One region of the Necropsobacter rosorum genome, then DNA from elsewhere that is predicted to be linked to it. Evidence: riboswitches for the same ligand, from Rfam matches in the RefSeq annotation. Region 1 holds a riboswitch; the other holds the start of a gene.
The links. A riboswitch is a leader RNA that binds a small molecule or an ion and turns the genes downstream of it on or off. The one in region 1 is predicted to bind molybdenum cofactor.

Region 1 (15,592 bases):
ACTTTCGCTGTTTTGTTGGTAATCTTTAAAGGTTTTGCCGTTTAAGCGAACCGACGCAAACTGAAAACCATGCCCGTCCAAACGCAATGTCTCGGCATTCGGGCTTAAACGTTGGTATCGGCTGGTCGCGGTGACGACGGTTTTTTGCGGGTCAAGTTGGAAATCAAGAAAAATATCGGTAACGGTAAAATCGGGGGTTTTATAATCTTTTCTGTATTTAGCTTTAGCGAGCATAATCACGACCTAATACGACCTGAAATAGAATGGAAAAATTGCCGTTAGGATATGATTTTTAGCCCTAAGTTGCAAGTGAGATTTCGTTTGTCCGCCCCTGTATTTCCTGGCGTTTTTTGCTTAAAAAACAAAAGTGCGGTGGAAAATTCGACTGTTTTGTCACACCGCTTAACACCGGAAATCCCCTTTGGGTTTATGGCAATGCGGTTATGTCATGTTAAATCTAAAAAGGAAAGTGCGGCGAGCGTTGGCCTGTAATGGCAAAAAACCGCTCAAATTTCACCGCACTTTCCCCATGCAGATCAAGCGTTAAAACTCATCGAAATATTGCTGAATTACCGTTGGGTCTTTGGTTTTCGTAAGCGCCAGTTGCAGTAATACGCGCGCTTTTTGCGGGTTGAGCGTGCCGGAGGCGCTGAAGCCGTAGCGGCTGTCGTCCACTTCCGCATCACGGGTGGTGTAGCCTGTCGGTACGCGGGAAGAACGCACGACGGCAACGCCGTCTTTGGCCGCCTGCGCCAGCAACTCCAGATTCGCCGCATTGACATTGCCATTACCCACACCGGCGGCGACAATGCCTTGATAACCCGCCTGCAGTAAGGATTGCAACGGTTCTGTAGGCATATTGGAATAAGCGTAAATAATGCCGACTTTCGGTAACGCGTCGAGATTGTCCACATTAAACGGAGTATTGACGGTATGTTTGCTTTCCGGCGAACGTTCGTAATCCACTTTGCTGTTATGGATATAACCTAGCGCACCGAAATTCGGTGAGGAAAAGGTCTGTACCGCCGTGGTGCTGGTTTTGGTGACATCCCTTGCACCCAGTACCGCACCGTTCATCGCTACCAGCACGCCGCGGCCGGCCGATTTTTTATCTCCCGCCACCACAACGGCATTATATAAATTCAACGGCCCGTCGGCGCTTTTTTCCGTGGCCGGGCGCATTGCCCCCACCAACACCACCGGTTTTTCGCATTTAACCGTCATATCCAGAAAATACGCGGTTTCTTCCATGGTATCGGTGCCGTGCGTGATTACAAAACCGTCGGTGTCTTTACATTGCCGATTAATGGTTTTCACCAGTTTCAACCACACCGCATCGCTCATATCCTGAGAGCCGATTTTCACCACCTGCTCCCCTTTGATCTCTGCAATATCTTTAATTTCCGGTACCGCCTCGATTAAGGTATCGACGGTCAACTGCCCGGCCTGATATTCGGAACCAACCGCACTTTTGCCGCTGCCGGCAATGGTACCGCCGGTGGCCAGAATGGTAATATTCGGCAAAGATGCCGCATAAGCACTTGACATCCCCAGTCCGCACAGCGCTAATAACGCTAATTTTTTCAGTTTCATATAAGACTCCTACTGTCGTTTTATTCATATTGTTGTTATCAAACCTGCGTATTATCCCCTCAAGCCGAGCCGAAACAAAAATAAGAAATGTCATTTTTGTGATCCCTTTCATAGAAATTCAAACCGAAAGCGGATAATTAATCCAAATAAACTCATCGCCCGGCGCAAAGGGCGGGCGCAACCGTTTGCTTAAATCCCGCTTTATGCTATGCTAGCGCGGTTTTTTAGTGACAGGGAAAATCTATGACAACACCACAAATTGCCATTGTAATGGGTTCAAAAAGCGATTGGGCGACCATGCAGGAAGCGGCCGCGATGCTGGATAAACTAATGCTGCCTTATCATGTCGAAATCGTCTCGGCGCATCGCACACCGGATAAGTTATTTCAGTTTGCCGAAACGGCGGCGCAAAACGGCTATAAAGTGATTATCGCCGGCGCGGGCGGAGCGGCGCATTTGCCTGGCATGATCGCGGCGAAAACCATTGTGCCGGTGCTGGGCGTGCCGGTGAAAAGTGCTATGTTAAGCGGTGTGGACAGCTTATATTCGATCGTGCAGATGCCGAAAGGCATTCCGGTCGGCACCTTGGCCATCGGCCCGGCAGGCGCCGCCAATGCCGGTTTACTGGCCGCGCAGATACTTGCCGCGTTTGATCACGATATTGCACGGCGGCTTAACGCATTCCGCGCCGAGCAAACCGCGGCGGTATTGGACAATCCTGATCCGAGAGCCTGATGTTACCTTAACGATCACCGATAGCCGTCCCCATAACCGCACCGAGGTCGGAAAAGTGCGGTTAAAATTCATCCTGTTTTTCTCTTTAATCTGGTCTGAAAAGGAGCGTTTATGGAATTCGAAACACGTTGTTTACATGCCGGTTATACGCCGAAAAGCGGCGAACCCCGCGTAACGCCGATTGTGCAAAGCACCACTTATACTTACGACAGCGCGCAAGATATCGGCGAGTTATTCGATTTGAAAAAAGCGGGCTATTTTTATACCCGCCTTGCCAATCCCACCACCAATGCGGCGGAAGAAAAACTGGCCGCACTGGAAGGCGGCGTCGGGGCGCTGTGTACGGCATCGGGACAGGCGGCAAGTTGCTATGCGCTGCTGAACGTGCTGGAAGCCGGCGATCATTTTATTTCCGCTTCCTCAATTTACGGCGGTACTTATAATCTGTTCGCTCACAGTTTGAAGAAAATGGGCATTGCCGTCACCTTTGTCGATCAAAATCTGTCGCTGGAGGAGCTGGAAAAAGCGATTCGACCGAATACCAAAGCGGTGTTCGGCGAAACGATCGCCAATCCCGAACTGCGGGTGCTGGATATTGAAAAATTCGCCCGGCTGGCGCACAAAGCGCAATCACCGTTAATTATTGATAACACCTTTGCCACGCCATATTTCTGCCGCCCTTTTGAATTCGGCGCCAATATTGTGGTTCACAGCACCACAAAATATCTGGACGGTCATGCCGTTGCGCTCGGCGGTGTGGTGATCGACGGCGGTAATTTTGACTGGCATAACGGCCGCTATCCGCAATTCACTCAGCCGGATGAAACCTATCACGGCCTGATTTATACCGAAACGTTCGGTGCCGCCGCCTATATCGTGAAAGCGCGGGTGCAGCTTATGCGGGATTTAGGCGCCGCACCGGCACCGCAAAACAGTTTTCTGCTGAATCTCGGTCTGGAGACATTACCGCTGCGTATGCAGGCGCATTACCACAATGCGCTGGCCGTTGCCGGCTATCTGGAATCTCATCCGCTGGTTCAGGCGGTGAATTATCCCGCCCTGAAAAGTTCGCCGGATTACGCCCTGCAACAGAAATATGTACCGAACGGCTTGTGCGGGGTCATTTCGTTTGAGATCAAAGGCGGGAAACAAGCGGCGACCCGCTGGCTGGACGCGCTGAAGATGATTTCGCGCGAAGTGCATGTGGCGGATATCCGCACCTGCGCTCTGCACCCGGCGAGTTCGACCCATCGCCAGCTCAGTGATGACGCCCTTGCGGCGGCGCATATTTCACCGGGATTAATTCGCCTGTCCTGCGGGATCGAAAATAAAAAAGATATTCTGGCGGATTTACAGCAGGCATTCGAGCAGCTTGCCGAATAACCCCCAAAAACAAACCGGCGCAGACAATACGCCGGTTTTTCCCCTGCAACGATGAGTAAAATGCGCCTAAAAGTGCGGTCAGTTTTGCTGCCATTTTTTTAATGCGTCATTATCGCTTTTCCGCTGTTCAATCCAGCGTTCGCCTTTATCCGTGCGTTCTTTTTTCCAGAACGGCGCGTTGCTTTTCAGATAATCCATAATAAATTCATTGGCGTGATACGCGTCACCGCGATGTGCGGCGCTGACCCCGACCAGAACGATTTCATCCCCGGTGTGCAACAAGCCTACGCGGTGAATTACCGAGACGCGTTGAATCGCCCAGCGCCGCTTTGCCCGGGCGACAATATCCCTCAGCGCCTTTTCCGTCATTGCCGGATAATGTTCGAGGTATAAGGTTGATACCGGATCGCCTAAATTCAGATCACGCACTTTGCCCACAAACACCACCGCCGCACCCACCGAATCCGGTGCCGCAAGCCATTGATAGACGGCATTCTGATCAAACGGCTGTGGCTGCACGGCAATTTGAACATCGTGCATATTAACCTCCGGTAACCGGCGGGAAAAAAGCGATTTCATCGCCGGATTTCACCGCACTTTCCAGCGGCGACAGGGTTTGATTAATCGCCACCAATAATTTGTCTTTCCGTAACGCCAGCGCCCAGCGCTCGCCCCGTGCCGCCAGCGCGCAACGCAATGCCTCTGCGCTGGCAAATTCCGCATCGAGCGTCAATTCGTCTACGCCGACAAGCTCTCTGGTCTGGGCAAAAAATAATACTTTTAACATTTGTGTTTCCGTTTTTTACTTTGCAATAAAATGTCCCGATTTGCCACCGCACTTTTCCAACAGGCGGATATGCTCGATCACCATATCTTTCTGTACGGCCTTGCACATATCGTAAATGGTCAGCGCCGCGACGGAGGCGGCGGTCAGCGCCTCCATTTCCACACCGGTTTTTCCGCTTAACTTGCAGACACTTTCAATCCGAACCTGATTGCTGCCCGGTAGTGCGCAGAGTGTCACTTCCACTTTGGACAGCAACAACGGATGGCACAGCGGTATAAGCTCCCAAGTGCGTTTTGCCGCCTGAATCCCGGCGATACGCGCTGTGGCGAACACATCACCTTTATGATGCTGCCCGGCCATAATCATTTGCAGCGTTTCCCGTGACATTGTCACCAGCGCTTCTGCGCGCGCTTCCCGCACCGTGTCCTGTTTGCCCGATACGTCCACCATATTGGCTTCGCCGTTGCGGTTAATATGTGTCAATTGCGTCATTGTGTTTCCTTTTGTCAGCCACCGATACTGGCCAGATGATTTCTCACCCCGCTGTCGCCCTGATGTAAAAAATGATGCTCGCGTTTTCCCTGTAAAGCGGCAAAAACTCTTGCCTGCAATAAGGTCTGTTGTTCATCCGCTTGCAGTAAATCGCGCAAATCAATGCCTTCCTCGCCGAACAGGCATAAATGCAGCTTGCCTTTGGCGGAAATGCGCAGCCGGTTGCAGCTGGCGCAGAAATTTTTTTCATAAGGCATAATCAGACCGATTTCGCCCTTATAGTCAGGATGACGAAACACCTTGGCGGGGCCGTCCAACAGGGATTTCTGCTGCAATTGCCAGCCGTCGCGGCGTAATTGTTCGGCCAACACCTGCCCGGAGAGGTGATGCTGATGAAAGAAATTATCCATATCGCCGGTCTGCATTAATTCGATAAAACGCATTTGGATCGGCTTATCTTTAATCCAGGCCAGAAACGCGTTGAATTCCGGTGCGTTCATGCCTTTCATCAACACGGAATTGACCTTGATTTTCTGATAGCCCGCCTCAAACGCCTGTTCAATACCGCGCATTACCGCTGCGAATTTATTGACGCCGGTAATGGCATGAAACATTTTCGGGTCAAGACTGTCCACGCTGACGTTGATGGAGGTAATCCCTGCCGCTTTCCAGTGCGCGACGTCTTTTGCCATACGGTAGCCGTTGGTCGTCAGCGCGATATGCTGAATCGCCGGATGTTGCCGAATCGCCTCGACAATTTCCGGAAAATCTTTGCGCAACGTCGGCTCACCGCCGGTAATGCGCACTTTGCGCATGCCTAATTCGCCGAATGCGCGGACGATACGCCGGATTTCCGGCACACTGAGGAAACGGGGTTTAGTCGGTTCGGGCTGATAACCGTCGGGCAGGCAATAATTGCAACGGAAATTGCAGACATCCGTAACGGATAGCCGCAAATAATAATATTCACGTCGGAACGGATCGACCAAACGACCGCCGCCGACCTGCTTAATCGGAATGGTTTGTTGCATTGGACACCTTTCTAAAATACGAGAGGACAAGCCGTTTCCAGCATTATCCCTGAGCAACCTGCCGGCTGCTGGCATTGCCGCCTTATTTCCAGCTACTGAAAACTTAGGCTGACAAGCTCGGAGTTATGCGATAAATTTGTTTCAAATTGTAAACTGTCCGGCTATTCTAATACAGAGTGAACGCCTGATCCAGTCGGCAAAATAAAAATCCGTTAAAAATCAATTATATATTTTATTATATAACGAATATTTTTCACAAATCCGCACCGTTCGCCGCGCTCGGCTTTACTTATTCTGCGATGTTTGGAATACTAGCCGCCGAAAACCGACATAATTTAACGAAAACCTGCGCATAAACGGCATGACCCCGCAAGCCATGCCGTTAAAGGAAAAAGCATGACTGACTTAATACGCCACAGCCGCCATGAAAATTTAGATGAGATCAAACATATTGCCGCGATCGGCGGCGGACACGGTCTCGGTCGCGTCATGTCGGCGCTGAGTTTTATGCAGGAACGGCTGACAGGCATTGTCACCACCACCGACAACGGCGGCTCCACCGGACGCATCCGCACCGAACAGGGCGGTATTGCCTGGGGCGATTTGCGTAACTGCCTGAACCAGATCATTACCGAACCCAGCACCGCCTCTTCGTTGTTTGAATACCGTTTTTCCGGCAGCGGCGCACTTGCCGGGCATAATCTGGGCAATCTGATGCTGAAAGCGCTGGAAAATATGCATATCCGGCCGACGGAAGGGGTGAATCTGATTCGTGATTTGCTGCGGGTGAAATCCTTTATCGTGCCGATGTCGGAAAGCCCGGTGCATTTGGCGGCAACGCTGCATTCCGGTTCAAGCATCGTCGGCGAAGTCGGTATTGATCAGCTGACCGAACTGCCGAAAGCCGTTTTTCTGGTGCCGTTGGTTCAGGCGACACCGGAAGCGGTGCGTGCACTCAATCAGGCGGAAGTGATTTTATTCGGCCCGGGCAGTTTTTTAACCAGCATCGTTCCGCCGCTGTTACTGAGCGAAATCGCCGATGCGTTAAAACACAGTACGGCGAAAAAAATCTTTATTGACAATCTGGGTGTCGAGCGCAGCCCTGCCGCCGGATTATCCCTACAGGATCGGATAAACTGGATCAATCACACCGTAGGCAAAGACATTATTGACGGCGTGGTGGTGCAGTTTGATCCGAACCGTTGTGACGAGCCGGCGCCGATCAAAATCATGGCGCGGCGGCTAAGAGCGGACGATGTCAGCTACCGGCACGATCGCACGCTGTTATGCCAAGCGATTGACGAGCTGCTGGGCGAACTGAATTATCGCTGATTAACCGGAATATGGCCGAAACTGAGCTGAAAATCAGCGCACTTTAGCGCTATTGAGCGGTAAGTTGCGGCCGGGCTTTTAATTATCTGCACTTAAACGTGCGATTTCATCGCTCAACGCACGCGGCATATGGCGCGGCCCGCACACGGCGGAGATGCCGAATTCGCGCAGTTTTTCCCGTCCGAATAAGTGCGGCGCATATTTTTGCAGGCATTTAATCCGCATTACCCGTTTGATACGCAGATCGCCCTTTTCATACTTACGCGGAATATTGACTTCCAGCACCTGACATTTATAACGCAGCGCGGCGGTCGGCGCGGTGACATAAATATAAACCGTATCGTCCACCGCGATATTGTTGCTCTGTTTCCAGAAAATCACGTCATTTTCATGCAATTGGCTTTCAATATCGTAATATTTCGGATTCGCCGGCACCAGCCATTCCGTATAGCGGGCAATGCCGAACCGCTTATGGGTTTGGCGGCTGGCGGTCAGATCAAAACTGGAATTGAGCAGAAAAACAATCGTGTCTTTATCTACCGAACCGTCCAGCAGCACGCTCAGCCAATGCCCGTGATGCATGTGATAGCCCGGCAGGAAACCTTTCTGGGTGAGAAAAGCGGCGTGAATGACAGGGTCACATTTTACATTCATAATCTGCGTGTTGCCGCCCGTGCCGAGGCCGAGTTTTTCCCGCTCCACCGTCATAAACACCGCATACCATTTGCGGTTATCACTATGACGCAAAATGGCCGAATCCGGTGAAGTGCGCCATAAATATTCCGCTTCGCTGCCGTATTGTTGCCGCGCAAAGGCCAGAATATCCTCACGCAGGGCCGATTGTTTCGGTTGATTTTTCACCGCACTTTCCTCCGCCTGATCCCACTAGTTGATAAAAGGTTACGCTTTTCGATTGAACACTTTGACATTGTCAAAGCCGTTTTCTTTCAGATACAACGCCTGCAATTTGCTCATTACACCGCGCTCGCAATACAGCGCATAATGTTTCGTTTGATCCAAACTCCCGAACTGGGCGGATAATTTATAAAACGGCATCACAATCACCTGCCGCCCTGCCGCTTGCAGCGGATTTTCATCGCGTTCTTCCGGACTGCGGATATCCACAATCACATCGTCGTCCGCCAACACAGAAACTGTGTCCACTTCCACCACGTCTTTTTCCGTTTGGGCGGCAATCTGGCGAATATCCAAATATTGCGCATTTTGCACCGCACTTTCCAGCACTTCAAAGTTAAAATGCGCTTCTTCCGCTTCGATTTTCGCCTTCACCGCTTTTACCGTCGGATTTTTTGAGATCACCCCGCAAAATTCCGGCATGGATTTGGCAATATCGTCGGTACCGATATGCTTTGCCATTGCGATAATCTGTTCTTTATCATGGCTGATCAGCGGGCGCAGTACCAGTGTCGGCGCCGCCTCGTCAATTAAACGTAAATTGGTCAGCGTTTGGCTGGAAACCTGCCCGAGCGCCTCGCCGGTGACAATCGCCTGAATGCCGAAACGTTCCGCCACACGGCCGGCCGCGCGTACCATCATGCGTTTCAGCACTACGCCCATTTGCCCGCTGTCCACCTTTTCCAGAATTTCCGCCACCACCGGCTCGAAATTAATCGCCACAAAACGCACTTTATGGGAACTGCCGAAGCGCTGCCAGAGATGATACGCCATCTGTTTTACCCCGATTTCATGCGCCGCGCCGCCCAGATTAAAAAAGCAATAATGCACCCGCGAACCGCGCCGGATCAGCATATAACTGGAGACGCCGGAATCAAAACCGCCGGAAATCAGCGACAGCACATCTTCCTGCGTGCCGATAGGATAACCGCCGATGCCGGCATGGCGCGCGTTAATCAGCATCATGCGATCATCTTCAATATCAATGCGCACCGTCACATCGGGTTTGCTTAATTTCACTTTCGCACTGGCGATGTGCTGATTCAGCCCGCCGCCCACATAGCGTTCCGCTTCCAGCGAGCTGAAAGTATGTTTGCCCTTGCGTTTCACTCGCACGCAGAACGTTTTGTTTTCCAGCTGCGACGCCACCTGCTGCAAGGTGTGCTGAAAAATATCGTGCAAATCGGTAAACGGTTTTTCCTCGACTTCGAGAAAATGATGGATGCCGGGAATGCGCTGTAATAATTCGATTAAGTGCGGTCGGTTTTCGGCATTTTTCGACCGCACTTCAATATAATCCCAATGGCGCACCACCGCGATAGTTTCGTCATAGTTATGTAAAATATTGCGGATATTGCCGGTCAGAATCTTCACGAAGCGCTTACGCACGCTCTCGCTTTTAATCATAATTTCGGGAAAAAGTTTAATAATAAATTTCATCGTTGAATGGCTTATTTCTGTTTTGTAAAAAATCGGCGCTATTGTACAACATCTTGGCTTAATCCCCAATTTCCTTTTCGCCCGTCTTCTCTTTCGCGCTACGTTAGCCTGCGCAATGTAAAGTGCGGTGCGTTTCAGCCGTTTTTCCTCGCCCTGCCTGAACGCGGAGGAAGAGCTCTCGAAATCTGTCAGATCTATCACAAAAACCGCAGTATTTTTTAACAACGCGCCAAAAATACAGTACAATAATCCACTTTAAATCAGTTTGAACTCAAGGATTGCACATGGCTCGTAAACCCGTGGAAAAACCGGCGGCGGATTTTGAAACGACGCTCAACCAGCTGGAAGCGGTCGTTTCCCGTCTGGAAAGCGGCGATTTATCGCTGGAAGAGGCGTTAAAAGATTTTGAAACCGGCATTACGCTCGCCCGACAAGGACAGGAACGTTTGCAGCAGGCCGAGCAACGCATTCAGATTTTACTGCAAAAAAACGACAGTGCGGAATTAAGTGATTATCAACCGAACGACGAATAATAAGCGAATCGTATGTATCAATTTACCCGGGATTTACAACAGCTCCAGCAACGTATCAATCAATTCTTAACCGACCGTTTCGCCCGCATCGACAGCCGCCCGTCGCCGCTTGCCGAGGCGATGAAATACGGCCTGCTGCTCGGCGGCAAACGGGTCAGACCCTTTCTGACTTACGCCACCGGACGCATGCTGGGCGCACAAATGGCGCAGCTGGATTACGCCGCCGCCGGCATTGAAGCCATTCATGCCTATTCACTGATTCACGACGATCTGCCGGCGATGGATAACGATCATTTACGCCGAGGTCAACCGACCTGCCATATCGCCTTTGACGAAGCGACGGCAATTCTGGCCGGCGATGCGCTGCAAACCTTTGCCTTTGAAATCCTCACCCAAACCCCGGATTTGGCCGCGCAACAAAAACTGGCGCTGGTGACAAATCTGGCGCAGGCCTCCGGCGTTAACGGCATGTGTTTAGGGCAAAGTCTGGATTTAATCGCCGAACACCGGCAGGTAAACCTTGCAGAACTGGAAAAAATCCATCGCAATAAAACCGGTGCGCTGCTGTGCGCCGCGCTGAAGGCAGGCTTTCTCTGTTCGCCGCATTTCGCCGATTCGCAGCTTGAACAACAATTGACGCGCTATGCCACGGCCATCGGGCTGGCTTTTCAGGTGCAGGACGATATTCTGGATATTGAAGGCGAAAGCAGCCTCACCGGCAAAACCGTCGGTGCCGATTTAGCCGCCGACAAAAGCACCTATCCGAAATTGCTCGGGCTGGACGGCGCGAAACAAAAAGCGCAGGAACTTTACCGACAGGCGCTGCAGGCGCTGGATGATGTGCCGTTCGACACCGGTGCCTTGCGCGCGCTGGCGGCATTCGTCGTGAACCGGCAAAGCTGACGTTACACGGCGCAATGAAACATAACAAACGGAACGCCCGATCATTTAAAGTGCGGTTCGAATTTAGACTATTTTGGGATTGATGAACAATGCAAAATTATCCTCTTTTATCATTAATTAATTCGCCTGATGATTTGCGTCTTTTAAGCAAAGAACAGCTGCCGCAACTGTGCAGCGAACTGCGCGATTATTTGTTGGAAAGTGTCAGTCAAAGCAGCGGTCATCTGGCTTCCGGACTGGGGACGGTGGAGCTGACGGTGGCGTTGCATTATGTATTTAAAACGCCCTTTGACCAGCTTATCTGGGATGTGGGTCATCAGGCCTATCCGCACAAAATTCTTACCGGACGGCGCGATCGCATGTCCACCATCCGGCAAAAAGACGGGCTGCATCCGTTTCCGTGGCGGGAAGAAAGCGAGTTTGACGTACTCAGCGTCGGCCACTCCTCAACCTCTATCGGCGCCGGTTTGGGGATCGCCATTGCCGCCCAAAAAGAAAATGCCGGACGCAAAACCGTTTGTGTGATCGGCGACGGCGCCATTACCGCCGGCATGGCGTTCGAAGCGCTGAATCATGCCGGTTCGCTGCATACCGATATGCTGGTGATTTTAAACGATAACGAAATGTCGATTTCAGAAAATGTCGGCGCCCTGAACAATCACCTCGCCCGCCTGTTTTCCGGCGCCTTCTATTCGACCATTCGCGAAAGCGGCAAAAAAATTCTGTCCGGCCTGCCGCCGATTAAAGAGTTCGTGAAAAAAACCGAAGAACATATGAAAGGTTTCGTATCGCCGGTGGGAACGCTGTTCGAAACCCTCGGTTTCAATTATATCGGCCCGATCGACGGCCATAATATTGATGAGTTGATCAGCACGCTGAAAAACATGAGCTCGCTCAGCGGCCCGCAGTTTTTACATGTTAAAACCAAAAAAGGCAAAGGCTATGCGCCGGCGGAAAACGATCCTATCGGGTTTCACGGTGTGCCTAAATTCGACCGCCTCAGCGGCGAATTGCCGAAATCCTCCGCCACTCCGACCTATTCGCAGATTTTCGGCAACTGGCTGTGCGAAATGGCGCAGCAGGATCCGAAATTAATCGGCATCACCCCTGCCATGCGCGAGGGTTCCGGCATGGTGGAGTTTTCCAATCGTTTTCCGCAGCAATATTTTGATGTGGCGATTGCCGAACAGCATGCCGTCACCTTTGCGGCGGGATTGGCCATCGGCGGCTATAAACCGGTGGTGGCGATTTATTCCACGTTTCTGCAACGCGCTTATGATCAACTGATTCACGATGTGGCGATCCAAAATCTGCCGGTGTTATTTGCCATTGATCGCGCCGGCGTGGTGGGAGCGGACGGTCAAACCCATCAGGGCGCCTTCGATATCAGCTTTATGCGTTGTATTCCGAATCTGGTGATTATGACGCCAAGCGATGAAAACGAATGCCGCCAAATGCTTTATACCGGCTATCATTGCGGCAAACCGGCCGCGGTGCGCTATCCGCGCGGCAACGCCGGCGGCGTAAAACTGGAACCGTTGCAGGCACTGCCGCTCGGTCAATCCAAATTGGTACGTCAAGGGGAGAAAATCGCCATTTTAAATTTCGGTACCTTATTGCCGCACGCGTTGCGCGCCGCCGACGAACTGAACGCCACCGTAGTCGATATGTGTTTTGTCAAGCCGATCGACGCACAGCGCATTCACCAAACCGCCGACGATTATGATCTTATCGTCACGCTGGAAGAAAATGCCGTGCAGGGCGGCGCCGGCAGCGCGGTGGCGGAAGTGCTGAACACCGGTCGCCATCATTGCCGCTTGCTGCAATTAGGCTTGCCGGACTTTTTTATCCCGCAGGGCACGCAACAGGAAATACTGGCGGAACTGAAACTGGATGCGGCGGGCATCACTGCGCAAATCAAGGAATTTCTCGCATAAAACGAATATTTTTAAAAATTTTGTGAACTCTTTCTCACTTTGCCAGTCTTAGTTAATGCTAGTGCACTGCAAATGCAGTTGTCTTTTTAGAAATCTTTCTTATATTAAGACCTCCCCGCTACTCAATCTTTGGGTAGCGGTTTTTTATTTCCCAAATAGCTGCCGCCGAACAACTATCTACGGCGCTTTTTTCGTCAGGCACAAAAAAGGACGCCCTAAAGCGTCCTGATTTTCTGTACTTTATAAAATTAAAGCGCAGATTTTGCTTTTTCAACTAACGCAGCGAAAGCCACTTTGTCGAATACCGCAATGTCGGCCAGAATCTTACGGTCGATTTCAACAGAGGCTTTTTTCAGGCCATTGATGAATTTGCTGTAAGATAAACCATTCTGACGTGCTGCTGCATTAATACGCGCGATCCATAACTGACGGAACTGACGTTTACGTTGACGACGGTCACGATAAGCATACTGACCGGCTTTAATCACCGCTTGGAACGCAACGCGATAAACGCGGGAACGCGCACCATAATAACCTTTAGCCGCCTTAAGAACTTTCTTATGACGCGCTCTTGCAATAACACCACGTTTTACACGAGCCATTATTTAATCTCCTATGTCTATTAATGAACTAAAATTTAACTGAACGTACGCCCGTGCTTATGCGTATGGCAGGCACGCTACGACTAAAACCTGATCCGCTTGCGCAACCATGGATTTATGGCGTAAATGACGTTTACGTTTAGTGGTTTTCTTAGTCAGAATATGACGTAAGTGAGACTGTTTACGTTTGAAACCGCCGGAAGCCGTCTTTTTGAAACGCTTGGCAGCACCACGTACTGTTTTAATTTTAGGCATTGTTTTATAAACTCCGCATTGTTTAAGTTTAACATCAGATAGTCAGGCGAATAAAAGTGCGGTCAAAAAACAACATGAAATTCGACCGCACTTTTGTTACTTGTAATGCGCTGACTATTTCTTTTTCGGGGCAAGTACCATAATGGCCTGACGACCTTCGAGCTTACCCGGGGCGGATTCCACCACGGCAATCTCGGCCAAATCGTTTTTAACACGTTCCAGCACGTCTAAACCGATATCTTGATGCGCCATTTCGCGTCCGCGGAAACGAACGGTAATTTTCGCTTTATCCCCGTCTTCCAGAAAGCGAATCAGGCTGCGTAGTTTTACCTGATAGTCGCCTTCGTCTGTGCCGGGACGGAATTTAATTTCCTTCACCTGCACGACTTTCTGCTTTTTCTTCTGCTCTTTTGCAGCTTTGCCTTTCTCGTAAAGGAATTTACCGTAATTCATAATACGGCACACCGGCGGTTCCGCGTTAGGACTGATTTCCACAAGATCCAGCTCTAATGCTTCGGCTTTTTCCAAAGCCTCCTGAATACTGACGATTCCCGCCTGCTCGCCGTCTTGATCAATTAAACGGACTTCTTTCACACGAATTTCATCATTAATACGATTCGGACGATTGACTACGGGTGCTTTTTTTACGGTTTTAATAGTATTATTCCTCTATTAATTAAGTCACAACACTGCTGTTTTATCTATTAAGAACAGAAGTTAAATTCATTTCAGCGCGCTGATAATGCGCAAAAAACGAGGTGCATTTTACAGAATTTTATCGTGTTAAGCAATAGCCGAACACGGCATAACAGGGCTTTTAAGCGCTTTTATTATAAGAACATAGTCAAACCGGAAACGCTGAAGCGGATTTTTGTATCGTATAAAATCCAACCTGTTTTGATAAACGACCTTTCTTCGCGGTTATGCGCAATCGGTGCCACGAATTTGTCGGCACATGCGTTGCATCTCGGCGGCGGTCTGGTGGAAAAAATAGCGGTATGAGGCGCACAAATAATTGTGTTTAGCGCTCTCGTTCGGCACAGCAACGAAGCGATGTTTCGGACAACCGCCCTGGCATAAACGGCGCACCTCGCATTGTTGACAAATACTGGTAAGCCGCGTGAGTTTTTCCCTACCGAATTGTTGCTGCCGGGCCGATAATACCAAGCGCTCAAGGGATTGTTCATTTAAATTGCCGATTTTATATTCCGGATACACATAATGATCGCAAGAATAGACATCGCCATTGGCTTCCACCACCAGCGATTTACCGCAGGTGGGCTGATGAACGCAACTGCCGGACGGATAGCCCAGCCATTGCCCCAATAAATTGTCAAACTCCAATACAAAAATGCGCCCCACATCGTCTTTTTTCCAGATGTTAAACACATCCAGCAAAAAACGCCCGAAGCCCTCCGGCGGCACGGAAAAATCCGTGGTTTCGGCAGATTGCCGCGCTTTGCGTTCCACGACGGGGATAAATTGCATAAAAGTGGCACCCAGTGCTTTAAGGGCTAAATAAGTGTCTTTTCCCTTGTGCCAATTTTGATCGTTTACCACGGTCAGGGTATTAAAATCCACCTGATAGGCTTTCAGCAATTCCAGCGCGCTGACCACTTTCTCAAAGGTCGGGTTGCCGTTGCTTGAAATACGA
Region 2 (15,592 bases), 250 kb from region 1:
GGCGGCGATCCGACGGAAAATGCGGCGATTCTGACCGCACTTTTACAAGGGCGCGGCAAGGCGGAACATGTGCAGGCGGTGGCGATGAATACCGCCCTGCTGTTAAAATTGTTCGGGCACGACGATCTTAAATACAACGCCGAACGCATCGCCGACCTGATCGCAACCGGCAAAGCCTTCGACACATTGCGCAAATTAACCGCGTATTAATCCGATCCGAAGTAAGGAGCCTATGATGTATAAACTGTATTTTTACGCCCCGTTATCGTCCTGGTCATTGCGCCCGTGGATATTGTTAAAAATGCTGAATATTCCTTTTGCGGAACAACAGATTCCCTACACGCAGGACAAAACCGAACTGAGCCGTCTGCTCGCCACCTTTTCGCCCACTGCCAAAGTGCCGGTATTGCAGGACGGCGAACATTATATCTGGGACAGTCTGGCCATCGTCGAATATCTCGCCGAAAGCTATCCGCAGGTTTGGCCGGCCGATCCCGTTGCGCGTGCCTGGGCGCGCAGTGCCTGTGCAGAAATGCATTCCGGTTTCGAGCAGTTGCGCAGCCTCTGTTCTTACCAGCCGCTGAAACGTATCGAATTGGCGGAAATTCCGCCCGCACTTGAGGCGGACATTCAACGCATCAACCGATTATGGCAAGAAGGTCTGACCCGTTTCGGCGGCGATTATCTGGGCGGTCGGCAATTTACCGCCGTTGACGCCTTCTTCGTGCCGGTCGTGGGCAGAATCGAAACCTACGGTTTACAGCCTTATCTCGCCCCGCAGCCGTACGCCTATTTTCAACGCATCAGCGCATTGAGCGCGTTGCAGGAATGGTTAAATAAATAAGTGAATTCAGTATGATGACAATAAATCTGGATAATAAACCGACGATTTTGCAACAAATCGTACGCGACAAACTCCGTTGGTTGGAACAACAGCAGGCGGCGCTGCCGCTGGCTCAATTTAAAGCGCAGATCAGCCCGTCCGAGCGCGATTTTTATGCCGCGCTGAGCAAAGGCACCCGCCAGCGCCCGGCATTTATTCTGGAATGCAAAAAAGCCTCGCCGTCCAAGGGCTTAATCCGCGCGCAGTTTGATCCGGCGCAAATCGCGGCGGTCTATAAACATTACGCCTCGGTCATTTCCGTGTTAACCGACGAAGCATATTTTCAGGGCGATTTCGCTTACATCGAACAGGTGCGCCAAATCGCCCCGCAGCCGGTACTGTGTAAAGATTTTATGCTCAGCGAATATCAGGTTTATCTGGCGCGTTATTATCAGGCGGATGCGATTTTATTAATGCTGTCGGTGCTGGATGATGACACCTATACCACCCTTGCGGCACTGGCGCATAAACTGGGAATGGGCGTGCTGACGGAGACCGCCAATCAGGCGGAACTAGAGCGCGCCATTGCGCTGGGCGCCAAAGTGATCGGCATCAACAACCGTAATCTGCACGATCTTTCCGTCAATATCCGGCGCACCCCGCCTTTGGCGGAACAAATTCCGACGGATCGTATTGTGGTCAGCGAATCGGGCATTTATCATCACCGTCAGGTACAGCAGTTAAAACCTTATGTGCACGCTTTTTTAATCGGCAGCAGCCTGATGGGCAGCGACGATCTGAACAACGCGGTGCGCGAGGTAATTTTCGGTGAAAACAAGGTGTGCGGCTTAACCCGTCCGCAGGATGTCGACGCGGTTTACGCCGCAGGTGCGCTGTATGGCGGGCTGATTTTTGCCGAAGGTTCTCCGCGTCAGCTGTCGTTGCGTCAGGCGCAGGAATTAGTGACGCGGGCGTCGCTACGTTTTGTCGGCGTATTCCAAAACCAACCGATTGAATTTATTTGTAAAATCGCTGCACAACTGGACCTGTTTGCGGTACAGTTACACGGTGCTGAAACGGCGGAATTTATCACCGCACTGCGCGCCGAACTGCCGCCGGCCTGCCGAATCTGGAAAGCGGTATCGGTAGATAGCGCCGCCAAAAGTGCGGTGCGAATCGAACGGATTTCCGCCGTGGATCGTTACCTGCTGGACAGCAAAAGCGGCAACCGCCAAGGCGGAACGGGCGTGGCTTTCGACTGGTCGCAAATTCCCGCCGAATGTAAGGAGCAGGTTATCCTCGCCGGTGGCATTAATGCGGATAATATCGCACAGGCGTTGCAGCAGCGATGCGCCGGTGTGGATCTTAACTCCGGCGTGGAAAGCGCGCCGGGCATTAAAGATCCGCATAAACTGGCGGCAGTGTTCAGTAAAATCTTAGATGATTAATCCGCCCTTTGAACCGGAGGCGGCTTTCGGCGCTTTCGGTTCGCCGCCTCGCGGACGGACATCAACCGATTCATCCGTTCCGTTGATTGCCGGCAGACGCAACATACCGAGCCGCTGGCCTGAAATATACCATTTCGGGCAAGTCATTACCCGTTACATGCCCCGATGAACTCCGAATCATGACAATAGACAAGCAGAGCGCGCCGTCAATAACAGGATAATAAAAAAATCCGACATTTTTCTTAAAAACCGCTACACTTTTATGTACTAGTGTAGTAGTATTTCAAGCATTCAACATCATCAGCATGAAGGAAGCCTTATGACAGACACACTTTTAGATCCCTACTTCGGCGAATTCGGCGGCATGTATGTGCCGGAAATTCTGGTGCCGGTGTTAAAACAGCTGGAACAAGCCTTCGTCGAAGCCAAAGACGACCCTGCCTTTCAGCAGGAATTTCAGGATTTACTGAAAAATTATGCCGGCCGACCGACCGCACTGACCCTGTGCCGGAACCTGACCAAAGGGTCAAAAACCAAACTGTATTTAAAACGCGAAGATTTGCTGCACGGTGGCGCACACAAAACCAATCAGGTGCTGGGGCAGATTCTGCTGGCCAAACGCATGGGCAAAACCCGCATTATCGCCGAAACCGGTGCCGGCCAGCACGGCGTTGCCACGGCGCTTGCCTGTGCGATGCTGAATATGCCGTGCAAAATTTATATGGGCGCGAAAGATGTGGAGCGCCAATCGCCGAATGTTTTTCGCATGCGCTTAATGGGCGCGGAAGTCGTGGCGGTGGAAAAAGGTTCCTGCTCGCTGAAAGACGCCTGCTGTGAAGCGATGCGCGACTGGTCCGCCAATTATGAACACACTCATTATTTATTAGGCACCGCCGCCGGCCCGCATCCGTTTCCGACTATCGTGCGCGAATTTCAGAAGATGATCGGCGAAGAAACCAAACGGCAGATTCTGCAAAAAGAAGGGCGTTTGCCGGATGCGGTTATCGCGGCGGTGGGCGGCGGTTCCAATGCTATCGGCATGTTCGCCGATTTTATCGCGGAACGTTCCGTGCGCTTGATCGGGATTGAACCGGCGGGCAAAGGCATTGCGACCGGCGAACACGGCGCGCCGCTGCGGCACGGCACGGTCGGCATTTATTTCGGCATGAAATCACCGCTTATGCAAACCGCAGACGGGCAGATCGAGGAGTCTTACAGCATTTCCGCCGGGCTGGATTTCCCGTCCGTCGGCCCGCAGCATGCCTACCTGCATGCCACCGGCCGCGCAGAATATGAAAGCATTACCGATGATGAAGCGCTGGATGCCTTTCAGGCGCTGGCATTGCATGAGGGCATTATTCCGGCCTTGGAAAGCGCACACGCGCTGGCTTACGCCCTAAAACTGATTAAACAAAATCCGCAGCAGGAACAATTGCTGGTGGTGAACTTATCCGGTCGCGGCGATAAAGATATTTTCACCGTCGATAAAATCTTAACCGCAAGGGGGAAAATCTAATGTCTCGTTTCGATCACTTATTTGCACAATTAAGTGCGAAAAAACAAGGCGCCTTCGTGCCTTTCGTGACCTTGTGCGATCCGGATTTCGACCGCTCTTTCGACATTATCTGCACGCTGGTGGATAACGGTGCCGACGCGCTGGAGCTGGGCTTTCCGTTTTCCGATCCGCTGCTGGACGGGCCGGTGATTCAGGCCGCCAATAACCGTGCGTTACAGGCCGGTTGCAGTACGGCGGAAAGTTTCCGTTTAGTGGAAAAAGTGCGGTCGAAATATCCGCAGATTCCGATCGGTCTGCTGCTGTGCGCCAATCTGATTTACGCGCAAACTCTGGACGGGTTTTATCAACGCTGTGCGCAAGCCGGCGTCGATGCCGTGCTGGTGGCGGATATTCCGCTGCTAGCGGCTCAACCGTATATTCAGGCAGCCCGCAAACACGGCATTCAGCCGGTGTTTATCTGCCCGCCGAACGCCGATGAAAAAACCGTGCAAGGTGTTGCCGCACACAGTGAAGGCTACACTTATCTGGTGTCGCGCGCAGGCGTCACCAGTGCGGAAGATCAAACCCATGCGGCCAATCTGGATAGCCTGATCGAACAACTGAAAACCCATGGCAGCCCGCCGATTCTGCAAGGTTTCGGCATCGCTGCGCCGGCACAGGTTCGCGCGACGCTGCAACTAGGTGCCGCCGGTGCGATTTCAGGTTCGGCAACGGTCAGCATCATTGAGCGTCATCTGCATGATCACGCCCAATGTCTGACTGCGCTGGCCGACTTCGTTAAAGCGATGAAAGCCGCCACCCGATAGACGTATTGAGCGCAGTTGTAAGCCCTAGCCGACGCTAGGGCTTTTTCGTTGTACCGCGCTGCGATTCGGGCTATACTGTGCAGCCGATATACAGGAGTACAATAATGAAAAAAATCGAGCAGCTTTTTGCCAACAATTACAGTTGGGCAACGCGCATGAAAGAAGAAAATTCCAATTATTTTAAACAACTGGCCGAACACCAAACCCCGAGTTATCTGTGGATCGGCTGCTCGGACAGTCGCGTGCCGGCGGAAAAACTGACCAATCTAGGGCCGGGCGAACTGTTTGTACACCGCAACGTGGCCAATCAGGTTATTCATACGGATTTAAACTGCCTTTCGGTGGTGCAATATGCGGTGGACGTACTGAATATCGAGCATATTATTATCTGCGGTCATACCAACTGCGGCGGTATTAAAGCCGCCATGGCGGAACAGGATCTGGGGCTGATTAACAACTGGTTGCTGCATATCCGCGATATTTGGTTTAAGCATAGTCATTTGCTCGGAAAACTGTCGCCGGAAAAACGCGCGGATATGCTGACTAAGCTGAATGTGGCGGAACAGGTGTATAATTTGGGCCGCTCTTCCATCATCCAATCCGCTTGGCGTAACGGCAAAAAACTGTCGCTGCACGGCTGGGTGTATGATGTCAACGACGGCTTTCTCATCGATCAGGGCGTGATGGCGACCAGTCGTGAAAGCCTGGAAATTTCCTATCTGAACGCAATTTCCCGCTTATTAAAACTGGAAGAAGAAGACTTTTTAAAAAAGCCGCATCAGGAAACGGCACAAAAAACTACCGCACTTTAACTCATTAACCCTCCGCTTAAATAAGGATTTATCATGCAAAACAGTACGTTGTATCCGACCGTTTATGTGTTAGGCAACGGTCAGCTCGGACGTATGCTGCGCTATGCCGGAGCGCCGTTAGACATTGACGTCCGCCCGCTGGCCTTTGACGCCGCGCCGTTCGAATTGCCCGCCAACAGTGTTATTACGGCGGAAATCGAACGTTGGGAAGCCACGCCGTTAACCGACATGCTGGCCGGCCACCCGCATTTTGTCAACCGCCCGGTATTCGGTCGTCTGGCGGATCGCCTGACCCAAAAAGCCCTGCTTGATGAGCTGGCGTTACCGACTTCTCCCTGGTGCCTGCTGGAAAGCCCGCAACAATGGCCGCAAGTGTTCGCCCGTATCGGCGAAAAACTGGTGGTAAAACGCCGCACCGGCGGCTACGACGGGCGCGGTCAGTGGATTGTCAGCCGGGAAAATCAAGCGGATATCGGCAACGAACTGTTTAATCAGGTAATCGCCGAACAATTCATTCCTTTCGATTATGAAGTTTCGCTGGTAGGCGCGAGATTTAAAAACGGCGAGACCCGTTTTTACCCGCTGACTCACAATCTGCAACAAAACGGTATTTTACGTTACAGCGTGGCGGATACCTCATCGCCACAGCACAGCCGGCTACAGCAACAAGCGGAGCATATGCTGACCAGCATTATGCATAAACTGGATTATATCGGCGTGATGGCGATGGAGTGTTTCGTTATCGGCGAATGTCTGTTAATCAACGAACTGGCGCCGCGCGTACATAACAGCGGACACTGGACTCAGCTCGGCTGTGCGATCAGCCAGTTCGAATTACACCTGCGCGCGTTGCTGGATTTGCCGACACCGGCGCTGGAAACCGCCATGCCGAGCGTGATGGTGAATCTGATCGGCACGCCGCATAACGCCGCTTGGTTGAATACGCCGTTTTGTCAACTGCATTGGTACGGCAAAGCCGTGCGTCCGGGGCGCAAAGTCGGTCATCTTAATCTGGCGCACCCGGATAAAAAGGTGATCATCGCCCAGCTGGAAAAACTGCGCGGCGAACTGCCGCAGGATTATCAGTCTGGTCTGGATTGGGCCATTGAAAAATTACAATAATCCGCTGCTATGCGGTGCATTTTTAGAACAATCCGTAAAAAGCACCGATTTACCCCAAATAAGGGCTTGCCAATGCGAGCCTTTATCAGTATAAAAGAGTTCTCAAACACATCATTTCACTTATAAGGATCAATCACTATGTTCGAAAATATTCAGGCCGCACCGGCAGACCCGATTTTAGGTTTGGGCGAAGCATTCAAATCCGAAACCCGCACGAATAAAATCAACCTCGGTATCGGCGTTTACAAAGACGCCAAAGGCGTGACCCCGATTATGCAAGCGGTCAAAACGGCGGAACGGCGCCTGCTTGAAACCGAAAGCAGCAAAAATTATTTATCCATCGACGGCGTCGCCGATTTTAATGCGCGCACGCAGGTCTTATTATTCGGCGCAGGATCCGATATTATCGCGCAGCGCCGGGCGAAAACCGTACAGAGTCTGGGCGGCACCGGCGCATTACGCATCGCCGCCGAATTCATTAAACGCCAGACCAAAGCGCAAAACGTCTGGATCAGCAGCCCGACCTGGCCGAATCACAACGCCATTTTCAATGCGGTGGGCGTGACTATCCGTGAATACCGTTATTACGACGCCCAACGCAAAGCGCTGGATTGGGAGAACTTAATCGCTGATCTCAGCAATGCCGGCGAAGGCGATGTGGTTTTACTGCATGGCTGCTGTCACAATCCGACCGGAATCGATCCGACACCGGAACAATGGCGGCAACTGGCGGACATGTCGGTGCAAAACGGCTGGCTGCCGCTGTTTGACTTCGCCTATCAGGGATTGGCGAACGGTCTGGATGAAGACGCGCTCGGTCTGCGTACTTTCGCCGCCAACCACAAAGAACTGCTGATCGCCAGCTCCTATTCGAAAAATTTCGGCTTATACAATGAGCGTGTCGGCGCATTCACCTTGGTTGCGGAAAACGAATCCGTCGCCGCCACCGCGCTCACCCAAGTAAAAAGTATTGTGCGCACCCTGTATTCCAACCCGGCTTCCCACGGCGCGTCAACCGTCGCCTGCGTGCTGGCCGACCCCGAACTGACCCGCGAATGGACCGAAGAACTGGCGCAAATGCGCAACCGCATCAAACAGATGCGTAAACTGTTCGTACAGCTGCTGAAAGAATACGGCGCAGCGCAGGATTTCAGCTTTATTATTCAGCAAAACGGTATGTTCTCTTTCAGCGGCTTAACCCCGGCGCAAGTGGATCGCCTGAAAGACGAATTCGCCATTTACGCCGTACGCTCCGGCCGCATCAACGTGGCGGGCATCACCGAAGACAATATTCGTTATCTGTGCGAAAGCATCGTAAAAGTGCTTTAATTCGTCCCGGCTGACTGATTTTTACATAAAAAAACACCGCACTTTGGTTAACCGAAGTGCGGTGTTTTTACGCCGAGTTTTAATACTCACCTAAAATCCGGAATGCCAGTTTATCTTTTTCGGCGAAAATTCTGACCGCTCTTTGCATAAATTCGGGCGCGATGTTGTCTTTATACAGAAAACGGCTGTTGACCGCGACGAATTCGGCGTCCAGATGCTGTACGTAAATTGACCCGCTGTTGGCGTTAATCCCTGCCATGGCGCGTCCGCGCAGTTTGCCGTAAATATGAATATTGCCGTCCGCCGCCACTTCCGCGCCGGCATCGACGTTACCGTGAATAATCAAATCGCTGTTTTTGGCGTAAATCACCTGTTGCGCGCTAACATCCTGTTCGATCACTTTGGTCGGCAAATAGCGCGGCTCCGGTAAAATGCCGGATACATCGTCGCTTTTGCCCAGCAGCGCAAAACCGGCGGTCAGAATCAGTTCTTTCTGTAAGCTATTCTGCCAGTCGGCGACACCGATAACCTGAATATTAAATTCTGCCAGCAGGCTTTTCAGTGCGCTTAACTCAACCTTTTCCAGCATGGCGTTAAACTGCAAAATCACGTCAATATGCTGAAAAAATGACGGCGATTTTTTGCTTTTTTTGACCAGCGCGCGTTTTATCACGCTTAAGCTCGCACTGTTTAAGGTGAGGAAAATAGAGGAAAACTGTCCGGTTCGGAGTTCGACGATATCTTGCGCCATAAGTGATTCCAAGGTAAAAATAAAGTGGTTCGATCATAAAGAATTGCGTTAAAATCGGCAAACATTTTTTAGCAAAAAACAATTAACACCGACAGGGCAGATTCTATGTTATGCGCCATTTATAAAACCAAGAAAAAAGACGGTATGTATCTTTATGTCGAAAAACGGGATAAGTTTGATAAACTCCCGGACGCGTTGCGTACGGCATTCGGCACGCCGATTTTTGTGATGCTGTTTAATCTGAACGGCGAAAAACCCTTGATCAACGCGGACAAGCGGACGGTATTAACGCAGATTAAAGAACACGGTTTTTATCTGCAATACCCGAAACAGGAAGAAAATTTACTCCGGCAGCATAAAAATGCGCTGAAAAACCACCGCACTTAGTGGCTTTCAGCCGCACAAGGCGAGCGCCGCCCGCCTTGATTCGCGTATGCGTTATACCGCCTGCTTCGGTTGTTTGAACACCGTCACTTCCGGTGCGTCGCCGACAAATTTTTCCACCTCAACAATGCAGGTATTCGGTGAATTGCCCTGCGCCAGTTTTGAAGTGCCTTCATCACGGGTCAATACGTTCGGGCAACCGTTTTTACACAACGGTTTTTCCGTTTGACCGAGATCGGCCGGATCATACCAGGCGCCCTCATGCAGGGCGACGGTGCCTTTTATTATACCGTCGGTAACGACCGCACCGGCCAGCACCTGCCCGCGGCGGTTAAAGATCCGCACGATATCGCCGTCGGCAATGCCGCGCGCGGCGGCATCGTCACGATGGATCAACACCGGTTCACGATCATTGACCGCATATTTTTTGCGCAGCGAGGTATGCGCCAGCTGACTGTGCAAGCGATAATACGGGTGCGGCGTCACTAACGCCAGCGGTGCTTCCGGCGTGGCGTTACCGGCAAATTCCTCCGGCTCCATCCAGCTGGCATGGCCTTTGCAGTCGTCATAGTTCATGTTCGCCACCACATCGGAATAAAGCTCGATTTTCCCGGACGGCGTTCCCAACGGATTAAGCAACGGATCTTGGCGGAATTCTTCGTAACGCACCCATTTGCGGGCTTTTTCGCCGGCGTTAAAGGTGAGCGGTTTATTTTCCTGCCAGAATTTTTCAAACTTCGGCATCAGCACACGGTTTTTACGCGCCGCATCAAAGGCGGTTTGATAAAATTCCTGCAACCACTGCATTTCGTTTTTATTTTCCGTAAACTGCTCCCCTGCCCCGGCGCGTTTCGCCAGCTCGGCGAAAATATCATAATCACTTTTCGCTTCAAACTGCGGTTCCACAACCTGTTTCATCGGGTAAATATTGATCATCGAATAATCACCGGACATGGTTAAGTCGTTACGCTCATAACTGGTGGTCACCGGCAGCACAATATCCGCCATTCGGGCGGTCGGCGTCCAGTTGACCTCGTTGACAATAACGGTCTCCGGCCGGTGAAATGCTTTGACCAAAGTATTGGTATCCTGATGATGCACAAACGGATTGCCGCCCGCCCAGTAAACCAGTTTAATATCGGGATAGGTGATTTGGCCGCCGTTATACTGAATCGTTTTACCCGGATTTAATAATGCGTCCGCCACGCGCGCCACCGGAAACGCTACTTTAGCCGTTTCCGTCAGCCAGCTTTTTTCACCGCTCTGCGCGGCGGAATTGGCGCTGATAGAACCGAGGATCCCGCCGGTTGCGGTCGGCACGCCGCCGTTGGCATAATGATAGCTGAACCCAAAGCCGCCGCCCGGCAAGCCTATTTGACCAAGCATTGAGGCCAGCGTCACCAACATCCAGTGCGCCTGTTCCCCGTGACGTTGACGCTGCATGCCCCAGCCGCCCATGATCATCGTCCGTTTGGCGCTAAAATCGGCGGCCAGTGCTTTAATCACCTCAACCGGTAAGCCACACAGCTTGCTCGCCCATTCTGCATCTTTGGCCTGTCCGTCGGTTTTCCCCAATAAATAGGCTTCGAATTTATCGTAACCGGTGGTGTATTTTTTCAAAAACGCTTTATCGTGCTTGTCTTCGCTCACCAGCGTATGGGCGATCCCCAACATCAGCGGCACGTCGGTTGCGGTATGAATCGGCAGCCATTCCGCCTCTAAAAATTCACAACTTTCACTGCGCACCGGATCGATACAAATTATCCGTTTACCGCTTGCTTTCAGTTTTTTGCAATATTCAATGCCCTGCTGATCCGTCGATGTCCAGGAAATACGCAGCGTGGTCAGCGGATTCGCGCCCCACAGCACCACGATGTCGGCATGTTCCAGCACGCTTTCCCAGCTGGTTTGCTGTTCATACACTTCAATCGTGCCCAACACATGCGGCATAATGACTTGTGCCGCACCGGTGGAATAATCTCCTTTGGAGCCGACAAAACCGCCGGTCACATTCAGATAGCGGTGCAGCAAGGTGCGTGCGGCATGTAAGGCACCGGCGCTGTACCAACCGTAGGATCCGGCATAAATCGCCGTCGGGCCGTAATTATCCCGCACTCGTTTCATCTCGCCGGCGACCAGCTCAAAGGCTTTGTCCCAAGAGACTCTGACCCATTCGTCATGCCCGCGCAGCGTGGTATCTTTGTTGCCCTCCAGATAGCCTTTACGCACCATCGGGTATTTCACACGGGTATCGCTGTACAACTGTTCCGCCACCACGCTTTGCAGTTCGTTTTCCAGCGGTGCGGCAATGGCCGGGCCGGATTTCACCGCTTTTCCGTTTTCCACCACTACGCCCAGCGGCCCCCAGTGAGCGGCGGTTACCACGGTTTTTTGCTCGGCCGCCGTCGCCTGCGGCGATACCAATGTGCCGGCAAGCCCTGCGCCGAAAGAGGTTGCGGCAACGCCAAGGGACGAATTTTTCAGAAAATCACGGCGGCTGACATTAATTTTGTCTTGTTTTTTCATGTTAACCCTCATTGATAAATCGATCACAACGGGTATTTGGCAAAAGAGAAGAGGAAAAATATCGCTTTCCGCGCGTTGTACATCAGCACGTGCCTTTCGCAAATACGTTTGTGAAAGTTAAATAACGACACCTTTCTAAGTGGAGTGGCGTGTTCATTTCTAAGCACACCATGTGCAATCAAGTTGCAGGCATTGCGACCCTATCTTTCGACTTAGGTACACAAGCTCGGAGTCGGATTGTAAACCTCTCTTGGTCAGAGAAGCGCAGACAACGGCGCTCGGGCGCCGTCATCAAATTTTGCCGAAATTAACGGGGATCGGCCGCCATGTCTTTGCCGTTGCGCTGCAAATAAATCGTCAGCGTACGCACTTCTTCGGCGGACATGGAGGTTCGATCTTTCATGGAATTGACCACGCCAATCCACTGATTCGCCGTATAATGATCGGCGCTGATTGCGGCGTGACAACCGCTGCAATAAGTTTCGTTCAGATTCTTGCCGAACTGATTAAGTGCGGTCAGATTTGCCGTCGTTTTTGCCTGCGGCAGTCGAACCTGAAAACGGATTTGCTTCCAGTCGGAAGCGGTCACATCATCATACACCGTGCGGACGACATTCACTTTATTTTGCGTATCATCATCCAGCAGGGCGACCATTATGCGTTTGCCTAAATCGGCGTACACCACGCTTTCCGCACCGCTTTGCTGCCAGCCCGATACCGTTGCCGTCAGTTTCTCGCCGTCGGCTTTCCAGTCGGTCAGTTCGGCATACGGCATCAACCGCACTTCTCCGCCGCCCGCCAGTTCGGCGTCCGACATCATTAACGCATACAGGGTTTTGTCATCCGTGCCGAATTCCGCGCCGTGTTTCGCCAGCTCACCGGCCGCCGCCGCATTGTCGGCCGCCATATCCGGCATAAAATGCACCAGCCCTTTATGGCAATCAATACAAGTCTGATCGGTTTGTGCCGCCAGTTTGTGCATTTTTTGTGCCGCTTCCGTTTGTTCCGACAAAATCATCGCATCGACCGTATGACAGCTTTTACAGGTGGCGGAGTCGGTTGCTTGCATTTGCGTCCACACCGTTTGCGCCATCGCGGCGCGGTGTTGTTCAAAATCCTCCTGCGTGCGGATTTTGCCCGTCCATTCATACCACACATCTTTCACCGCCAGCAGTTTGGCTTTAACATAATGCCAGCCTTGCGACGGTACATGACAATCGGCACATTGCGCCCGAATGCCCTTTCGATTGGAAAAATGCACGCTGCCTTCCCATTCTTGCTGCGAATAACTCATCGAATGGCAGCTGACGCAAAATTCCGTCGCGCTGGTCGCCTTCATCACATATTGCGTACCGCCCAGTACCGCCGCGCCGAGCAACATGAATGCCAGCCCGCCGAAGATAATTTTTTTATTCCGTTTTTTTGCCATAGCCCCCACTCCGCAAAAATTCTCATTCATCCTTTAATGCAGGCGTCTATCATAAAGGCTTTCATTCGAGACCATGTTGATATAAATCAAAGGGTTCGGGAAAAAATCCCTGTCTGCCCGCGCCGAAAACAGCATAAACAGACCGCAATTCAACAGGTTAAAATGGATCCCGACATTTGGTGCATTTTATGAAAACCGGATAATCAAGTATAATAGGACGTCAAGAGTTACCACGCATTTTAACGAGTTTACTAATATGAAAATAATGTCTTTTAATATCAATGGATTAAGAGCAAGACCTCATCAGCTTGAGGCGATTATCGAACAATACCGGCCCGATGTGCTGGGGTTGCAGGAAATTAAAGTCGCTGACGAAGATTTCCCGCATAATCTGGTCGAACATCTGGGCTATCATGTTTATTATCACGGTCAGAAAGGCCATTACGGCGTCGCACTGCTGCTGAAACAGGCGCCGCAAGCGGTGCGCAAAGGCTTTCCGACCGACGATCAGGATGCCCAAAGACGCATTATTATGACCGATCTGGATACTCCTTTTGGCCTGCTCACCGTGATTAACGGCTATTTTCCGCAAGGAGAAAGCCGCAGCCATGCCGTTAAATTTCCGGCGAAAGCAAAATTTTACGCCGATCTGCAGCATTATCTGGAAGACCATCACGACAAAAACAATCCGGTCATCATTATGGGCGATATGAATATCAGCCCGACGGATTTGGACATCGGTATCGGCGAAGAAAACCGCAAACGCTGGCTGCGCACCGGGAAATGCTCTTTTCTGCCGGAAGAACGGGAATGGATTCACCGCTTGTATGACTACGGGCTGGTAGATACTTTCCGTTATTTGAATCCGACGGTCAGCGATAAATTCTCGTGGTTTGATTATCGCTCCAAAGGATTTAATGATAACCGCGGGCTGCGTATCGATCACATTCTTGCCGACAACGCTCTGGCGCGTCATTGTGTGGACAGCGGGATCGCGCTGGATATCCGCGCCATGGATAAACCGTCCGATCATGCGCCGATCTGGGCGGAATTCAAATAAGAGGTCAGGACATGGAAATCACCCAGAACTGGCAAAATTACCGTTCGATGGTCAATGATAAGCTCGCTGTTTTTTCGGTCAATCTGGGCTTGGTTGAGCAATATACCGCCGTGGAAGGAAAATACACGAAAATCCTACAGTTTTCCTTGCCCTACCAAGGTGATGAAAACGGCTTGCCGCGGCCGGAAGAATACCAGTCTGTGCTCAGTGAAATCGTTAAAGTATCCGCGCTGCTGTGTACCCTGCCCGAGGTACTTTACGCCGGCTATATCATTTCGGCGCAACGGGCGACATTACATTTTTATTGTCATCAGACCGCGCCGTTATGCGCGGTATTACAGCAATTTCCGGCGATAACGGACATCAATGAACAACATGATCCGTTGTGGGATATTTACTTTGATTTTCTGCTGCCCTCGCCGCTGGAAATGAAAATCAACGCCACGGAAGAAGTGCTGGACATGCTGGTGCACAGCGGCCGCAATCTGGAAGACAACTATCTGATCGAACACAGCTTCCATTTTCCGCGCGAAGAGGATATGTACCGTTTTTTAGACTATATCACCAGCAATGACATCGCCTTTACCACGCTGAAGCATACCAACATGCCAATCACGCTGGATGAAGAGGAAAACGTCTATCTGGTAAAACTGGAGCAGGAACTGACGCTCAACAACGGCGACATTTTTGCTTACGTGGAAAAATTCGAACATCTCGCCCTGCAATTTGCCGGCGAGTATATCGGCTGGGAAAGTCAGGATGTGGCGCTGGACAAAAACCGGCTGAATTAATGGATTAACCCCGCCCGAAACAAAAAACCTCTTTCGTCGCAAAGAGGTTTTTTATGTTTTTACTCTTAAAAAATAGATGATGCCAAGGTAATAATCACCGCCAAAGCTAACACTACCGTCAGCATGGCATACCCGAACGTGCCCATAATCACTCTCCTGAAATTTGACTAAAGTGGTCGGGATTATACCAACAGGCCTGATAAAAAGAAATAACTTTCCCTTTTTAGTTAAAATCTGTGATATTACGCAAATTTTTACGGTTACGCTATTAACCTGTTCCGCCTCAGTCTTTATAATAGCCGGCAAATTTTACGGAGGCTATTATGGCAACAATTAAAGATGTGGCGAAAACCGCCGGCGTCTCAACCACAACCGTTTCCCATGTAATCAATAAAACGCGCTTTGTGGCGCCGGAAACCGAGAAACTGGTGTTACAGGCAATTCAGGAGTTAAATTACTCCCCAAGTGCGGTCGCCCGCAGCTTAAAAGTGAATACCACAAAATCCATCGGGATGATCGTCACCACCAGCGAAGCCCCTTATTTCGCCGAAATTATTCATGCCGTGGAGGAACATTGTTACCGTCAGGGTTATTCGCTGTTTTTATGCAATACCCAGAATAATCCGGAAAAAATTAAAAACCACCTTGAAATGCTGGCCAAAAAACGGGTGGACGGTTTATTGGTGATGTGTTCGGAATATGCGCAGGATTCGCTGGATCTGCTCAGCAACCTGACCGATCTGCCGATGGTGGTGATGGATTGGGGCCCGAGTAATCCGCATACGGATATTATTC

Region 2: it holds a riboswitch for molybdenum cofactor, as region 1 does, so the genes downstream of both, torA (trimethylamine-N-oxide reductase TorA) here and moaA (GTP 3',8-cyclase MoaA) in region 1, are expected to answer to the same signal.

Annotation. Positions count from the first base shown of each region.
Region 1 is NZ_CAXSXF010000002.1:33,082-48,673, reverse strand. Features, by position in the region: gene pepN (aminopeptidase N) at 1-234, opposite strand, end outside; gene ansB (L-asparaginase 2) at 544-1,593, opposite strand; gene purE (5-(carboxyamino)imidazole ribonucleotide mutase) at 1,837-2,328, shown strand; gene ACESOH_RS04260 (O-acetylhomoserine aminocarboxypropyltransferase/cysteine synthase family protein) at 2,440-3,711, shown strand; gene moaE (molybdopterin synthase catalytic subunit MoaE) at 3,790-4,251, opposite strand; gene moaD (molybdopterin synthase sulfur carrier subunit) at 4,253-4,498, opposite strand; gene moaC (cyclic pyranopterin monophosphate synthase MoaC) at 4,514-4,990, opposite strand; gene moaA (GTP 3',8-cyclase MoaA) at 5,005-6,021, opposite strand; molybdenum cofactor riboswitch at 6,010-6,156, opposite strand; gene ACESOH_RS04235 (gluconeogenesis factor YvcK family protein) at 6,418-7,353, shown strand; gene ACESOH_RS04230 (MmcQ/YjbR family DNA-binding protein) at 7,432-8,214, opposite strand; gene thiI (tRNA uracil 4-sulfurtransferase ThiI) at 8,254-9,708, opposite strand; gene xseB (exodeoxyribonuclease VII small subunit) at 9,993-10,241, shown strand; gene ispA ((2E,6E)-farnesyl diphosphate synthase) at 10,254-11,144, shown strand; gene dxs (1-deoxy-D-xylulose-5-phosphate synthase) at 11,234-13,081, shown strand; gene rplT (50S ribosomal protein L20) at 13,330-13,683, opposite strand; gene rpmI (50S ribosomal protein L35) at 13,741-13,938, opposite strand; gene infC (translation initiation factor IF-3) at 14,053-14,550, opposite strand; gene ACESOH_RS04190 (anaerobic sulfatase maturase) at 14,860-15,592, opposite strand, start outside.
Region 2 is NZ_CAXSXF010000002.1:284,870-300,461, forward strand. Features, by position in the region: gene trpD (anthranilate phosphoribosyltransferase) at 1-210, shown strand, start outside; gene ACESOH_RS05335 (glutathione S-transferase) at 233-844, shown strand; gene trpCF (bifunctional indole-3-glycerol-phosphate synthase TrpC/phosphoribosylanthranilate isomerase TrpF) at 856-2,271, shown strand; gene ACESOH_RS05345 (hypothetical protein) at 2,260-2,418, opposite strand; gene trpB (tryptophan synthase subunit beta) at 2,591-3,787, shown strand; gene trpA (tryptophan synthase subunit alpha) at 3,787-4,593, shown strand; gene can (carbonate dehydratase) at 4,698-5,405, shown strand; gene purK (5-(carboxyamino)imidazole ribonucleotide synthase) at 5,439-6,527, shown strand; gene ACESOH_RS05370 (amino acid aminotransferase) at 6,666-7,856, shown strand; gene minC (septum site-determining protein MinC) at 7,936-8,607, opposite strand; gene ACESOH_RS05380 (YcgL domain-containing protein) at 8,713-8,994, shown strand; gene torA (trimethylamine-N-oxide reductase TorA) at 9,046-11,517, opposite strand; molybdenum cofactor riboswitch at 11,630-11,761, opposite strand; gene ACESOH_RS05390 (NapC/NirT family cytochrome c) at 11,825-12,946, opposite strand; gene xthA (exodeoxyribonuclease III) at 13,203-14,006, shown strand; gene ACESOH_RS05400 (TIGR01619 family protein) at 14,018-14,797, shown strand; gene purR (HTH-type transcriptional repressor PurR) at 15,121-15,592, shown strand, end outside.